One region of the Clostridium taeniosporum genome, then DNA from elsewhere that is predicted to be linked to it. Evidence: riboswitches for the same ligand, from Rfam matches in the RefSeq annotation. Region 1 holds a riboswitch; the other holds the start of a gene.
The links. Region 1 has a riboswitch for cyclic di-GMP ahead of BGI42_RS12560 (acyltransferase). Riboswitches for the same ligand answer to the same signal wherever they lie in the genome.
Positions count from the first base shown of each region.

Region 2: linked by a shared signal. The riboswitch ahead of BGI42_RS13280 (prepilin peptidase) and the one ahead of BGI42_RS12560 (acyltransferase) in region 1 are both predicted to bind cyclic di-GMP.

Region 1 is NZ_CP017253.2:2,738,187-2,746,359, forward strand. Features, by position in the region: gene leuS (leucine--tRNA ligase) at 1-2,036, shown strand, start outside; gene BGI42_RS12555 (methyl-accepting chemotaxis protein) at 2,131-4,233, opposite strand; gene BGI42_RS12560 (acyltransferase) at 4,338-5,075, opposite strand; cyclic di-GMP riboswitch class I at 5,363-5,454, opposite strand; gene BGI42_RS12565 (polyamine aminopropyltransferase) at 5,745-6,500, opposite strand; gene BGI42_RS12570 (HesB-like protein) at 6,767-7,096, shown strand; gene BGI42_RS12575 (hypothetical protein) at 7,147-7,833, opposite strand; gene BGI42_RS12580 (vWA domain-containing protein) at 7,856-8,173, opposite strand, start outside.
Region 2 is NZ_CP017253.2:2,936,965-2,945,137, forward strand. Features, by position in the region: gene BGI42_RS13250 (PilN domain-containing protein) at 1-354, opposite strand, end outside; gene pilM (pilus assembly protein PilM) at 370-1,533, opposite strand; gene BGI42_RS16545 (prepilin-type N-terminal cleavage/methylation domain-containing protein) at 1,736-2,194, opposite strand; gene BGI42_RS13265 (prepilin-type N-terminal cleavage/methylation domain-containing protein) at 2,390-2,809, opposite strand; gene BGI42_RS13270 (type II secretion system F family protein) at 2,829-4,010, opposite strand; gene BGI42_RS13275 (GspE/PulE family protein) at 4,282-5,973, opposite strand; gene BGI42_RS13280 (prepilin peptidase) at 6,196-6,954, opposite strand; cyclic di-GMP riboswitch class II at 7,281-7,364, opposite strand; gene BGI42_RS13285 (hypothetical protein) at 7,948-8,173, opposite strand, start outside.

The sequences.
Region 1 (8,173 bases):
TTTTAAAACTTTATGAAAAAGGATTAGCTTATAGAAAAAAAGCTCCTGTTAACTGGTGTCCTTCTTGTAATACAGTTTTAGCTAATGAACAAGTTGTTGATGGAGCATGTGAAAGATGTGATTCTGAAGTTATAAAGAAAGATTTAACTCAATGGTTCTTTAAAATAACTGACTATGCTGATGAATTATTAGATAAAATAGATGATTTAGATTGGCCTGAAAAAACTAAATCTATGCAAAAACACTGGATTGGAAGATCTTATGGTGCTCAAGTTACTTTCAAAGTTAAAAATTCAGATTTAAAATTTGATGTCTTTACTACAAGAGTTGATACATTAAATGGAGTAAGCTATGTTGTTCTAGCACCTGAAAATAAATTAGTTGATGAATTAACTCTTCCTGAATATAAGGAAGCTGTTGAAAAATACAAAGATGATGCTAGTAAGCAATCTGAAATAGAAAGACAATCATCATCAAAGGAGAAAACAGGTGTATTTACTGGATCATACGCTATAAATCCTATAAATGGAAAAGAAGTTCCTATATGGATAGCTGATTATGTCTTAGCTACATACGGTACTGGTTGTGTTATGGCAGTTCCAGCACATGATGAAAGAGATTTTGCTTTCGCAACTAAATTTAATTTACCAATTAAAAGAGTTATTACAAATAAAGTAGGAAATGAACCAGAACTTCCATTCTGCGAACATGGAATACTTGTTAATTCTGGTGAATTTGATGGTTTAACTACAGATGAAGCAAAAAAATCTATTGTTGCTAAACTTGAAAAAGATAACCTAGGACAAATGAAAGTTAATTTCAGATTAAGAGATTGGTTAATTTCAAGACAAAGATATTGGGGTACTCCAATTCCAGTTATATATTGTGAACATTGTGGAACAGTTCCAGTTCCCGAAAAAGATTTACCAGTAGAACTTCCTTATAATGTTGAATTTACTCCTGATGGTAAATCACCACTTGCAAAATGTGAAGAATTTATAAATACAACTTGTCCTCATTGCGGTAAGCCTGCAAAAAGAGAAGCTGATACTTTAGATACATTTGTATGTTCTTCTTGGTATTACTTAAGATATCCTGACAATAAAAATACTGATGCACCATTTAACCCTGAATTAATAAATAAAGTATTACCAGTAGATAAATATGTTGGTGGACCAGAACACGCTTGTATGCACTTATTGTATGCAAGATTTATAACTAAAGCTTTAAGAGATATGGGATATTTAAAATTTGATGAACCATTTTTAAGCTTAACTCATCAAGGATTAATCTTAGGACCAGATGGCTTAAAAATGAGTAAATCAAAAGGAAATACAATATCTCCAGATGATTACATTAAAGAATTTGGTGCTGATGTCTTTAGAATGTATTTAATGTTTGGTTTTGCTTATACTGAAGGTGGTGCATGGAGTGATGACGGAATTAAATCTGTTGCTAGATTTGTTGATAGAATTGAAAGAACTTTAGAAACATGTAGAGAAGTTATGAACTCTTCTGAAAATAGTAAATCTACTATAGATAGTGATGAAAAAGAATTAAACTTCTGGAGACATACAGCTATTAAAGGTGTTACTGAAGATGGCGATAAAATGCAATTTAATACAGCAATAGCAAGACTTATGGAATTTACAAATGCACTTAATAAATATCTTCAAAATAATATTAAAAATTCTAAATTCTTAAAAGAAACTTTAGTAGATTTCTTAAAATTATTAGCTCCATTTGCACCTCACTTTGCTGAAGAAGAATGGAACTTATTAGATCATACATCAAGTATTTTTAACGAAAAATGGCCAGAATTTGACCCATCTGCTTTAGTTAAAGATGAAGTTGAAATCGCTATACAAATTAACGGTAAAATCAAATCTAAAATAATGATTCCATCAAACCTAGATGAAGAAGGAATCAAAAAAGCTTCATTAGAAAACGAAACTATAAAAGCAAATACTGAAGGTAAAAATATAATAAAAGTAATTGTTATAAAAGGTAGACTTGTTAATATAGTTGTAAAATAGACAATTTATTAGATATATTTAAAAATTATCTAATAAAATAAAAAATAGTAACCTGAATATTTTTTCAGGTTACTATTTTTTAACACAGAATATGCTAATCTTCTTTTAATTCAAATTGTGAAACCATATAATCTAAACTTTCTGCTTGTGCTGTTAACTCCTCACTAGCTGCCGTACTTTCTTCGGCTATTGATGAGTTAGATTGAACTACATTGGCAATTGCTTCTATTCTATCATTTATTTTATTAATCGATGATGATTGTTCTTCAGCCAAATTAACTATATTTACAATTAATTCAGTAGCTCCCTTAGTATGTTCTACTACTTCTTTCAATGAATGTGCTGTATTATCAGCTATAACTTTACCTTCATTTACAGATTCTATAGAATTCTTAATAAGTTCAGTTGTCTTCTTAACTGCTTGTGAACTTTGTTCTGCTAAAGTTCTTACTTCATCAGCAACAACTGCAAATCCTTTACCAGCTTCCCCTGCTCTAGCCGCTTCTATTGCTGCATTTAGGGCTAAAAGATTAGTTTGCTCAGCTATATCTGCTATTGTTTTAATTATATTTTGTATATTCTTAGATGAAACATCAATATTACTCATAGCATTTAACATATCATTCATCTTTTTATTACTATCTTCAATGTAAATAACTAATTGATTTACAATGTCATTGGTTCCATTTGCATGATTAGCTGTATCTTTTAATTGTTCATTAATATGCCTAATTGAATGTGTTAAATCATCAATTGAACTTGCTTGATCAGATGCACCTTGAGCTAATACTTGAGCCACTGAAGATACTTCTTGAGATCCACTAGAAACCTGTTGTGTTGCTTCTCTTATTTGACTAAATGCATTATTTAATGAAGATACTATTTTTATTAAAGATTCTTTTATACCTATAAAATCACCTTTATATTCACCATCTACCTCTATATTAATATTTCCTTTAGATATACTACTTAAAACAGCATCTATTTCAGAAATATAAGTCTTTAAATATTCAGCTGTATTATTTAATGCTTTAGCAACATTTCCAAATTCATCATCAGAATTAATATTTATATTTGCACTTAAATTACCTGCTGCTACTTCATCTGCAAATATACTTATATCAGTTAATGGTCTAAGCATATTACTTGAGAATTTATAGATTGCAAAAATAACTGCTATTATCATTAATATTGCTATTATTAACATTAAAATTAATAGTTTAGTACAAATTGAGAAAAGTTCACTTTCATATACTACATTCACTACTGTCCAATTAGATACAGGTACTTTATGATAAAAAGCTAATTTCTTTCCAGTTCCCATACCAAGTTTAACTATACCTTTATCTTGTGATTTTATAGCAGAAGATAACTTTAGCATTTCCTTATCTTCTAATGTATTTATATTTTCTTTCATAACATATTCTTGATTTGGATGTGATATAAATGTTCCATCATCTCCTATCAACATTCCATATCCTTTTTCACCATATTTTAAATCTTTTACTTTATTTTCTACTACTTCTATTACTAAACTAGATGCTACCCCTATTTTAGCCTCTCCCATTTCATCTTTCTTCCAAGCAATCATCATAACAACATTTCTTTTATATGCTTCAGAATATGTTGGATTTAAAATTAAATCGTAAGGGCCATTGTTATCAGAAAATTTTTTAAAAGTTTCTTCTATAGCTGCTTTAGCCCATGGAGAAGTTTTACACTCATCTGCCTTTACATTATAATATCTTGCTAAAAGCTTTTTTGAATTATCTATATTTTTCCATTCACTAGATGGAATTCCCTTCAAAATATGCAAAGCTGCATATTCATTAGGATATGTATTATTAACAAAAGTCCAACGTGATAAATTTAATTGATCTATAAGAGCTATAGATTCATCATTATTTTCTAAATTCAAATCTGGATTAATTTCTAAGATTTGATCTAATATAGGACTATAAGCCTTTTCCTTAACTTCTGAAAGTCTTGAATTTAACCAAATATCAATATTATTTACAGCCTCAGTTTCCTTTTCTGACATAAGATTAACTAATTCTTTTTCTATCATATTTTTTGCAGCACCATATGTTATTGATGTCAATAATAATAGCCCTAAAGCAACTATTGGTATAATTATTAACATTAATTTTGATTTTACAGATGCTTTTTTAAAATAAGCCTGAATCTTATTTATCATCATTACCCTCCTAATGATATTATTTTAATTTTATAAATTTAGTAAAATTTATCAAATGATACTGTAATAATATTTTAAAATATATATAATTCCACTAAAAATATCTATTTATTTTGAAAACTTTTATTATGAAGCCACACATGATTTAGTTCATGTTCATTATTACCAAACGTATTTCTTTCTCTAAATTCTTTTGCTGGTATACCTGCAACTACTGTATTTTCCTTAACATCCTTGTTTACTAAAGAACAAGCTGCAACTATACCTTGCTTTTCAATTTTCACACCTAAAAATATAGTCACATTACAATATATCTTAGCATAATCTTCTATTATAACTTGTCTATATTCTCTTGATAAATGACTATGTTCTTTATGAGAATGAGTTAATATAGTCACTCCTTCTCCTATACCAACAAAGTTTCCAATTTTAATTCCTCCTTTAGAATCTATAAAGGTTCCTCTGTTAATAAACACATCATCTCCAATTTCAATATTATCTGGTATATTAAATCGAACATTTTCTTCTGCTATGAAATTTTTTCCACAAGATTTAAATAATTTTTGTGCTAAAATTCTTCTATATGGAATTGCAAAATTTGCTATAAGACACATAGGAGATTTATCCAATAAATCCCATAAAAAATGAAGATATCTCTTTTCCTCTGATACACCACTTTCCGCATTTTTAGGAAGATAATCTTCATATAACTTTATTTCATCTAATATTTCTAATGGAATAGAGCACTTTAAAATCTCTAAAATTTTTATAACCCCATTCTTATCTACACCACTATTAATAATATTTTCCACTTCGCATAGTAACTTGTCTATTTTTTTCATGATCATTAATAATTATTAATTAAACTAATAATTATTTTCGCTCCCTTCTTACATTTAATTTTCTCTTTTTTGTAATATAAATAAAACTATATAAATTATAATTCGCATTTTTATTTGTAAAAAACGTATTGTTATAACTTGAGAATTACTTAATATTTACTTATTATTTTCTAATTAAATTTTAGATTTTAATATAAAAATATTTTTATCTAGAAATTTACAATAAAAAAATATCTATATAAAACATAGATACCAAAACCTTAAATTATATGTTTAAAATTATATATTTTGGTAACCTGACGATCATAGAAAAAATATCTTTCCTTTAGACTCATAAGCTTTGCGACCTTATTTTTCAATAAGTGTGCCATTATCATTTATATTTTACTAAACACTTTTATGATAACATTTAATACCTTATAATTCAATAAAATATTACACTATATAGCAATATTTCTTATCATTCCCCATATAACTTTATATTAAACTGTAATTTTTATTATCATTTTAATTATTTTATTTATTGTTCAATATTTAATATAATAAAACCTATGTATAATCTATTACTATATAAAAACAATAGGCTCTGTTTTAGAATAGTGTTTATATATTTAAAACAGAACCAAGTAATAAAATATACATAGGTTTATTTTGATTAAAAACATAATATTATATTTCCATATCACTATTTAATATTTTTTTAAATTCCATTAATGTTTTTGTTACTTTATTTTCATCTAATTGTTCATAATTTCTTATATATCCTGATGTATTAAGAGAAATATATAACTTTTTACTCATTTCAATCCAATTTTCAGGAATATAAACCCAAAGTATTTCTTCATAATTACAGCTTAAAAGAAAATGCTCCATCCCCCAAAATGAATATTCTTGTATATCATGTAGCTTATTGAATATCTTATAATCTTCTACTACTCTTAAATCTAACTTATATTCATATATATCAACATAAAAGAAATCAAATGTTTCTGAACTAGCTTTAAATGCATCTCCATGTATAATTGTAACTTTGTCATTTTCTCCAAAGTTTTTTTTATACAGTTCTATTACTTCTTCACTAATTTCATACACTATAACTTGCTCTACTTTATTCTTTTTTGCAATCTTATCTACTACATATCCAAGCCCAAGTCCTACAACTCCAACTTTTCCTTTGGCAAATTTTATTGCTTGATATGAACTCTCTATCTCTTTTGGTGTAAGTCTCATAAGACTTTTATTATCCCTTAATAATTGTATTATAGGCAAATCATATTCTATTGTATTTTCATACATATATCCTTGTAATTTTATTCCCTTACTATTTTCTTTTTTTATACAATAATGTCCAAGGCTATATTCATTTATAAAAGAATTATATTCTTGTACTTCTTTTATTATAAAATCTTTGCTATACGGTTTCATAAATTTTTCCCTTCTAAAAACTAATATAAAAACTATTATATAAATTATTATTAATAATATAAACTCTTTTAATACTTATTTTATACTTAAAATTATAAACTTTACCCTTAATACTTTAAAGAGATAAATACTGGTAAATTATATCATACTTTGCGCTTACAAACTATATTTTCATTGATTTATAATCTTTTTATTTTATATTTTATATGATATACTTAATTCATTAACATAATTGTTAATTATTTTAATTTAAGTAGGTGATTTATTTGAAAAACATTACTATAAGTGAAGAAGCTTATAATGAATTTAAAGGATTTTTAGATGAAAATAATATAACTGATTTTAATATTAGAATAAATTTTGCTGGTGCTTCATGTAGTGGTCCTATATTTAACATATCAGTATCTGAAGCTACTGATACTGATATTGTAGAAAAAATAAATGATATATCTTTCATCATGGAAAAAACTCTAATTGATGAATTTGGTGGATTTATAATACTTTCTACAAACGAAAATGAAGGTAGAGGTCTTACCTTAAAACCAGTTATAGCACCTGAAGGTGGCTGTGGTGGCTCATGTAGTGGATGTCACTAATAATTTTAAATAATACAACTACTTAATTTAAGTAGTTGTATTTATTTATATTAATTTATAATATCCGAAATATTAGAATTTTCAATATCACTTATATGCCATTGAATACTAGTATATTGTTGATTTATATCATATATTCCTTGTAACATATCAATCCAATACTTATTTTTAATAATTTCCTTTTCTCTATCTGATCCTGTTAAATTCGATAACCTATTTGAATTAAAATCTTCGAAGTAATTATATATTTTTTCTGATACTTTATTCATTGCAATAAAATCATTTAAATAATTTTCATTTAATATTAACTTTGGTTCTTTGTTTTTCATAGCTTGGTTTAATAAAATAAACATACACTCTCTTATTTTTGAATTTATATCATTAGGTATTATTTTTTTTATCTCTATTTTTTTAGAAAATATTGAAAAGCTATTAGATTTATACTCTGCATATTGTTCCCATAATTCTATTATATCATTTGAAATCATCTCATAATTTTTATATAACTTTAATAATTCATCATTTTTTATGCATCCCTGATCTATACTCATTTTAAGGATATCCATATTACTTTCATTTCTTTGCCTTAAATCTTCAATATTAAGTTCAGATTCTTTTCCAATTCTATATTTATAATTTCTAATATTAACATAACTAAAAATATTTATTATTAAACTTAAAGAAAATAATATTGTCATAATAATTGCATACTCTTTTAGTTTTAAATTTTTAATCACCTATTTCCTCCTTAATTGATTTTTATCTTGCCCAATCATGTATCACTGAATTAACCATACGTAATCCAAGATTCCCTTCAACCACTTCTTCTTTATCACTACGTATCCTTTTTATTATTCCATAATGATTTTTTAATGAAAATTCTTCTTCTCCAATTAATACCCATATTATTTTTTTATTCAACGGCTTTATACTTAATTCCTTTTCCCCTACACCATCTGTAAAATAAATTAATACTGAATTTCTTAAGTTATTATCTAATATATACTTAAATACAGGTGTAAAAGCAGTTGAACCATTATTTTCAGATCTTTTTTTAATATCCTTTTCACTTCTTAA
Region 2 (8,173 bases), 200 kb from region 1:
AATTTGAGATGGTATTGTTGAATTTACATCGTTTAAAATTAAATCTGAAACATTATTTCTATTATTTATCTTATCTACTACATCATCTAATATGTCATTATATTTAGTTAAAGTACTTATTTTATCATTTATTTTTTCAGCTTCTGAAAATTTTTGTTTTATTTCTGAATTATTTAGTTGTTCTTCATAATAAGATATATTTTTATTTAAAATAAATATCCTAACACTATTAAAAATTAAAGTTATAATTATTAAACCACCGATAACGCCCATAACCCCATAAATGTAAAGCAAAGTACTCTTTTTTTCTTTATCTTTTCCTTTATAAGGAGCAAAAAAATTTATATCTCTCATATTAAAACTAACCCCCTATAACCTTATAAGTGATCCAATAACATTAATAAAATTATCTATATTTTCACCAACATCAATACTAGAACCTCTCATTATTTTAGGAATATTTTTTATTTTTACAGTCTCTATCCCAATTCTTGATGTTATATATTCTTCTAAATTTTTTATTCTGGAAGTTCTACCGTATATAAATATTTTATTAACATCATCACCAAAATTTTTTGTTTTATAAAACTGTATTATTTTTTCTATTTTATCTATCCATTCATCTAAAGTATCTACAATTATACTATTTTGAAAATCTAATTCTTTTTCATGTAAATCTATATTATGCGTTTTAAAATACTCTATATCTTCTAATGGTATATTCATACTTTCATATAAAATATCATCAATATACTTTCCACCAGCTTTTATTATCCTTGTAAATTTTAAAGTTCCATTATTATATATATTTACATCTAAACTAGAAGCACCCATATCAATAAAGGCAACCGACTCTTGTAAACTTAGTTCATATTCGTTTATTGAATCTATATAGTTAAGTAATTTATTTAAAGCATTATAATTAACATCCAAAGCAAGCGGCTTTAAATTTAAAGCAATTAAAAGATCATAATATCCTCTAGCCATTTTTTCTGGATAAGCAATTGCTCTTACCTCTAATTTTTTACCATCATCAGAAAATTCTTCACCTATCATAGTCATCTGTAATACATAATCATCTAAATTTATAGGTAAATATTGTTGTATTTCGTATCTTACAACAGTATCTAACTCTTCTTCTTTTACATCAGGAATAAGAATTTCTCTATTTATAATTAAAGATGAATTATTGGTACATATTCCTTCCTTTGCAGTTATTCCATTGTCAGTTAATACTTTTTGCAAAGTAGAAACAAGTATTTCTTCTTTTTCAATACTTCCATCAATAATAGCTTTAGATGATATAGCAACATCTATTAATTTTTCAACTGATAATGTTCCTTTATAATACATTCCTTCTGCTATCTTTATGTTGGTACTTCCAATATCAAATGCTACAACTCTTCTCTTCTTTTCCTTCTTGATTTTAATAGACTTATTTTTTTTATTTATAATTAATTTATTTCTTAAATCTTTGATATCCATATTCATAATGTCTTTTAATTTGCTAAAATCAAAATTTAATTTAACCACTTTATTTAAAATTCCTCCCTTATTAAATAATCATGTTTGAATAATATATTTAATTTGAAAAATCCCTACTTTAAATTTAAAATTAAAAATTATTTGCTTTTAAATAACTTTATAATAATAACTTTAATTTTTAATACTATGTATATATTAAATTGCAAAGTTAAAATATACTTTACAATTTAATTAAAAAGTTTGTTGCTATTTATTTGCTATCTGCTTTACCAAAATCTTTATATATACCTTCACCATATGGATATACTTCTATTACCTTATCTCCAGTCTTATTAGTAGTTGCAAATACCTTTATATCATCCATTCTATAAATCCCTACTGCAAATTCATATCCATCTAATGCTTTAACCTTAGGATATTTTTCTCCATCAAGTCTAGATTCCACTGCTTTTGTTACATTATCTGGGTACTTTCCTGTATCTGGTTTTATTGTGATAGTTCCATCTGCTATTAATGTAGCAGCTATTCCATGTAAAGTTTTAGCACTAGCAATGTCTGCTTTTACATTTGCATTTTTAGTTATTTTTCCGAATTTAGGAATAGCTATTCCTGCTAATATTCCTATTATTGCAACTACAATAATAAGTTCTACTAACGTAAATCCATCTCTTTTTTTTGATTTCAATTTTAATAATTTATTACTAAACATTTTTATATACCCCTTTAACTATTGTTTAAAATTATCTTGTATTCAAAAATTAATAATATTTATTAAAAATTAATCGAAATATAACGTGTATAATTTAAATATTAGAAAGTGTAAAGCCTACTTAAAAACTTTACACTTAATTATTATTATTTAATTATTAATTTTTTCTCCATATTACACCTGATTTTGTGAGTTTTAATCATTACTTTCATCTTTATTAGCTGTCTTCCCATATTTCTCATAATCAGGATAAACTTCCTTACCTGCTGCCTCAACTACTATATTATCCTTATCATCAATTGTAACAACAAACTCTCCTGAAACTGCTTTAGGATTAGGAAGTTTTTCTCCATCTATTCTTTTAGTTACTAAACCAGTAACATCTCCATCCTTTGGTATTTCAACATTTTCTGCAATCAATTGTGCTGCTATTCCATGAAGATTTTTAGCATTAGCAATATCTGCTTTTATATTTGCATCCTTAGTTACTTGTCCAAATTTAGGAATAGCTATCCCTGCTAATATTCCTATTATTGCAACTACAATAATAAGTTCTACTAATGTAAAGCCCTTTTTCTTTTTATTTTTTAGTGATTTGATTGATAATTTGTTCATAAAAAATCCCCCTTATAAGTTATTGAATTTTACTATAACTATCAAACATTGGAATCATTATTGAAATTATTATAAATCCTATTACAAGACCCATTATAACTATTAAAGCAGGCTCCATTAAAGAAACTGTAGTTTGAATTGTTGTTTCAAGCTCTTCATCATAAAAATCAGCAGTTTTATTTAATATATCATCTAAAGCTCCTGTTTCTTCACCAATTTTAATCATAGAATACAACATTTGTGGAAATACTCCTGTTTCTTTTAGTGAAGAATTTAATGTTTCTCCTTTTACTACTAATTCTTTAACTTTTGCTATTGCATCTTTAGCTATTTTATTATCAATTACCCCCATAACTATATCTAAAGCCTGAACTAATGGTAATCCACTTGAAAGTAATGTTGATAAAGTTCTTGTAAATCTAGACACTATAATCATTTCATTAAGTTTTCTAATGACTGGTAGTTTGAGCTTTAATTTGCTTAATACAATTAAGCCCTTTTCTGTTTTTAAAATATATTTAATTGCAACAATAATTCCTATTATTGCAATTAATATCATAAAAAAATTTTCTTTTAATGAGCTACTTAACCAAAGTAAAAACTTAGTACTCAATGGTAAATTTACTCCATTTTCACTAAACATGTCGGTAAATATAGGCATAATATAAGTTAATATAAAAATAACTATACCTATTGCTATTAATCCTAATATTATTGGATATATCATTGCATTTTTTACTTTATTATTTACTTTATTCTCTTTTTCATAATGATTAGACATTCTAAGCATTATCACATCTAAACTACCACTTGCTTCTCCTGCTGCAATTAAACTTACTAAAAGATTAGGGAAAACTGACTTATGCTTTTTCATAGCATCAGAAAGTATTCCTCCTTTTTCAACATCTCCTTGAACCTCTTTTAAAGTTTCCTTAAGCTTTATATTAGTAGCTTGATTGGTTAAAATTTCTAAGCATGTAAGTATTGGTACTCCTGCATCTAACATAGTATAGAATTGCCTACAAAATATTGAAAGATCTTTAAACTTAACTTTATTATTAATCTTAAATTGTATCTTCTTACTTTCGATTATTTCTTCTACTAATAATGGATAATATCCATTAGATGAAATAAATTCTATAACTTCATTCTTAGAATCAGCTTCACGAGTACCTTCAATTTTTTCATTATCTGTATTCATAGCTCTATACTTATAAATCCCCACTCTATCTATGCCCCCTAAAATTACAATCAAGATATTAATTAATTCAAATATAAATATATAAAAAGTTTAAAATTAACTTGTTCCACACTTTTCAAGTTAAAAATTAAATAATGTAGAATTAAAAGTTTTAGTTAAAAGTCTTAAAGACTCTCTAAAGATATATATTTTAAATTCTACAAAAATTTTTTCCTTAACTCTTAACTCTCAACTCTCAACTATCAATTCTCAATTAAATATCTATATATCCTTAGTATTCTTTTATAAGTGTTATTGTTGCAAGCTCTGTTATTGTGGTTATACCTTTTATAACTAAATCTATACATTCTATTCCTAATGTTGTCATACCATTTTTTAATGATATATCTCTTAAAATATCAAAATTTGCACCAGCATTAATAGCTTCTCTATGTTCCCTTGTCATTTCCATAATTTCATATACACCAATTCTCCCTAAATAGCCTGTACTATTGCAATATCCACACCCATCACCCTTATATAAAATTAATTTTTCAGAAGCATCTACTCCTAATATCTCTTTTTCATATTTATTTGCTTCATAAGATACCTTACATTTATTACATATCTTTCTCACTAACCGCTGAGCTATTATTCCTACAATTGAAGTAGAAACTAAATATGGTTTTACACCCATATCTATAAGCCTTATTATTGATGAAGGTGCATTATTGGTATGAAGTGTACTTAATACTAAATGTCCTGTAATAGCTGCTTTTATAGCTATTTCAGCAGTTTCATTATCTCTGATTTCACCTATCATAATTATATCTGGATCTTGCCTTAATATACTTCTAAGTCCATTTGCAAATGTTAAGCCTGACCTTGTATTTACATTAACTTGATTAACTCCTTTAAGAGTATATTCAACTGGGTCTTCTACTGTAACTATATTTACATTATTAGAATTTAATTCATTTAAAATACTATATAACGTTGTTGATTTTCCACTTCCTGTTGGTCCCGTAACTAAAACTATTCCATATGGATTAGATATTATTCTATCTATTTTTTTTAGATTTCTTTCATTTATTCCTAATTGTTCTTTACTTACATTGTAGCTTGATGTATTTAATATCCTTATAACTACTTTTTCTCCATATACTACAGGTAATATTGAAACTCTAAAATCTACATCCTTATTCTCTATTGTTGTCATTATTCTTCCATCTTGAGGTATCCTTTTCTCTGCTATATTTAATCCTGCAAGAATTTTTATTCTAGTTATTAATGGTGCTAAACTATCTATATTTAACACATTTACAGTTTGAAGTTGTCCATCTATTCTATATCTGATTCTTATTTCATTTTCAAATGGTTCTATATGTATGTCTGATGCATTCATTTCTATTGAATTTTTAAATAAATATTCAACCATTTTCACTACAGGAGCATTTTTTACATCATCTATTTCTTCTATGTTTATAAAATTTTTTTTCTTTAACTGAGAACTTTCCTTAGCTAATTGTTGAGCGGCTATACTAACTTGTTGACTACTGTAGTATATTTCTATAAACTTTTTTATATCATTCTTTTTAGATATGAAAGTTTCTATTTCAAATCCTGTTGATATTGCAACATCATCTATTGCAAAAATATTAAGTGGATCTGCCATAGCTACTTTTATTTTATTCTTATCAAATCCAAATGGTATCAATAAATATTTATTACATAAATTCTTAGGTATTATAGATATTGCTTTCTTATCAAAAGTTATTGTGTTTAAATCTATTTTTTTTATACCTGTTTGTTGTTCAACAGATTCTAAAATATCTTCTTCTGTAATAATATTGCTTTCTACTAATATTTCGCCTAATTTCTTTCCAAGAATTTTTTGTGATTTTAAAGCCTCTTGTAATTGATAACTATTTATTTTTCCTGCATTAACTAAAATATTACCTAGTCTTTTCTTTTCAATAGCCATAAAATCTTCACCACTCTTTTCTAATTTTATCTAATATAATATAAATAAATTTTTAATAATCTTAGGCAAATTCGAATGAATAACTAGTTAGTATACTAGTTTATTTTGCAAACTACTTCTTCATTGAAATCTATTAGTAGCACAACTATTATCAGAACCTAAGTCATTGTATTTCACAAAATATCTCTTACGTCTTTGACTTGTTATTTATTTTAATATGCCTTATATAATTCCAACTAAGTTTAAATAAAAATTAATTATGCTATCTCCCCATAAAATATACATTAGTGCAGCTATTGACAAACATGGTCCAAAAGCCATTGCATCTTTTGCATTTTTAAGCTTCAATATCAAAATAATAATTGCTACTATTCCTCCTATTATAATCCCTAAAAATAAAGTGAAAATAACTCCTTTAATTCCTAAAAACAAACCACAAACTAAAGTGATTTCTGCATCACCAATACCCATTCCTTTTGTTATAATTACTATAATTGCTAATGCTAAAAATCCAATTATTGCTCCTAAAATATAATTTGAAATTGAGCCTTTATTAATAAAAAAATCTAATGTCATAAATATTATTCCAACAATTATTCCAAACATTATTGTTGATGTATATATGTCTTGTGTTTGATAATCTATCATTCCTATTACGATTAATAATGAGCTTAATAAAGTATATTTAAAAAATTCAAAAGTTAATCCATAATTACAAAAAATAATTAAATATAAAATAGCATTTAATATCTCTATTAATGGATATCTTATTGAAATTCCTTCATTACAATATCTACACTTACCTTTTAAAAACAAATAACTTAATACCGGTACTAAATCTATAGAATTTAATTTATGATTACAATTCCCACAATGTGATGGTGGATAACAAATTGATTGTTCTAAAGGAATTCTATAAATGCATACATTTAAAAAACTTCCTATAACTAGTCCTATAATAATTACTAATAAATAATCCAATTCTTATCATCCTTTCACTCAAAAATCAAAATATATACACCATATTTTAATTAATAATTGATAGTTCATACTACATTAATTACATATTAAAAATTTAAATACTTCTAAAAAAATAAAAAAATCGCCAAGGCGACTGTGGAGCCGTCGATTTTTTTAGCCATGCACCTTTTCCAAACGTAGTGTAGGAATAATGGTGCGGCATATGATTATTTTTTATTCTTTAGATTTTATTTCTTAACCTTTAGCAAAAATATAATCTAAGTTATCCACAGATTTTAAAAAATATAGTTTCCTAAAAAATAAAAAAAACCACCAATTAAATAAAATTAATTGCTGGCGGGTTGCACCACTAACTCATAGCTCTCAAGGTGCCCAAATTAAGAGAACTAATCACAGTTTCCAACTTCACTATCAAATTATTATAAAAAAATCGCTAAACGACTGTGGATCGTCGATTTTTTTAGCCATGCACCCTTTCCAAACTTAGTGCAGGAATAATGGTGTGACATATGATTATTTTTTATTCTTTAGGTTTTATTTCTTAATCTTTAAGCAAAAATATAATCTAAATTATCTACAAATTTAACAAAATATAAATTCCTGAAGAATAAAATAACTTTTATTCCTAAATTATATCAAATATTTTCTAATATTAGAATACATTCTATTTAAATTTATTTTTTTCTAATAAAATCAAATATAGACAATATCTTAATTAAATTTTTCATTTGTTTTTTGAATACGAATTTTTATTATATTAGATAGCTTATATGAAATCTATAACAATTGCATAATTTCATACAAACCATTTATTGAAAAATATAATAATTTATTTCAAACTAAAATTCAAAGTTTGTATTTATACTTTAATATTAGATTTATTTTAAGATATAAAAATAAACCCATTTAAACTGAACAATTTATCAATTTAAATGGGCTTATTTAATATACTAACATAAATATTATCTATATTAATAATACATATTTATTTTATTATGCTGCTGTAGCATCATCATTTACATCTTGTGGAGTCATTAATTTCATTAATTCATCTTGTTTAAGAATAGTTTTGCTAGCTGGAATTTCAATATCTTTTCCTTCTGCTTTAACACTTGTAGCATTTATTTTTATATTTACTTTTGCCATATCTTTTACTTGTAAATTAATATTCATTTCTGATTTATAATCATTATCTGTAAAAGTTGCTTTTGTAGATAAT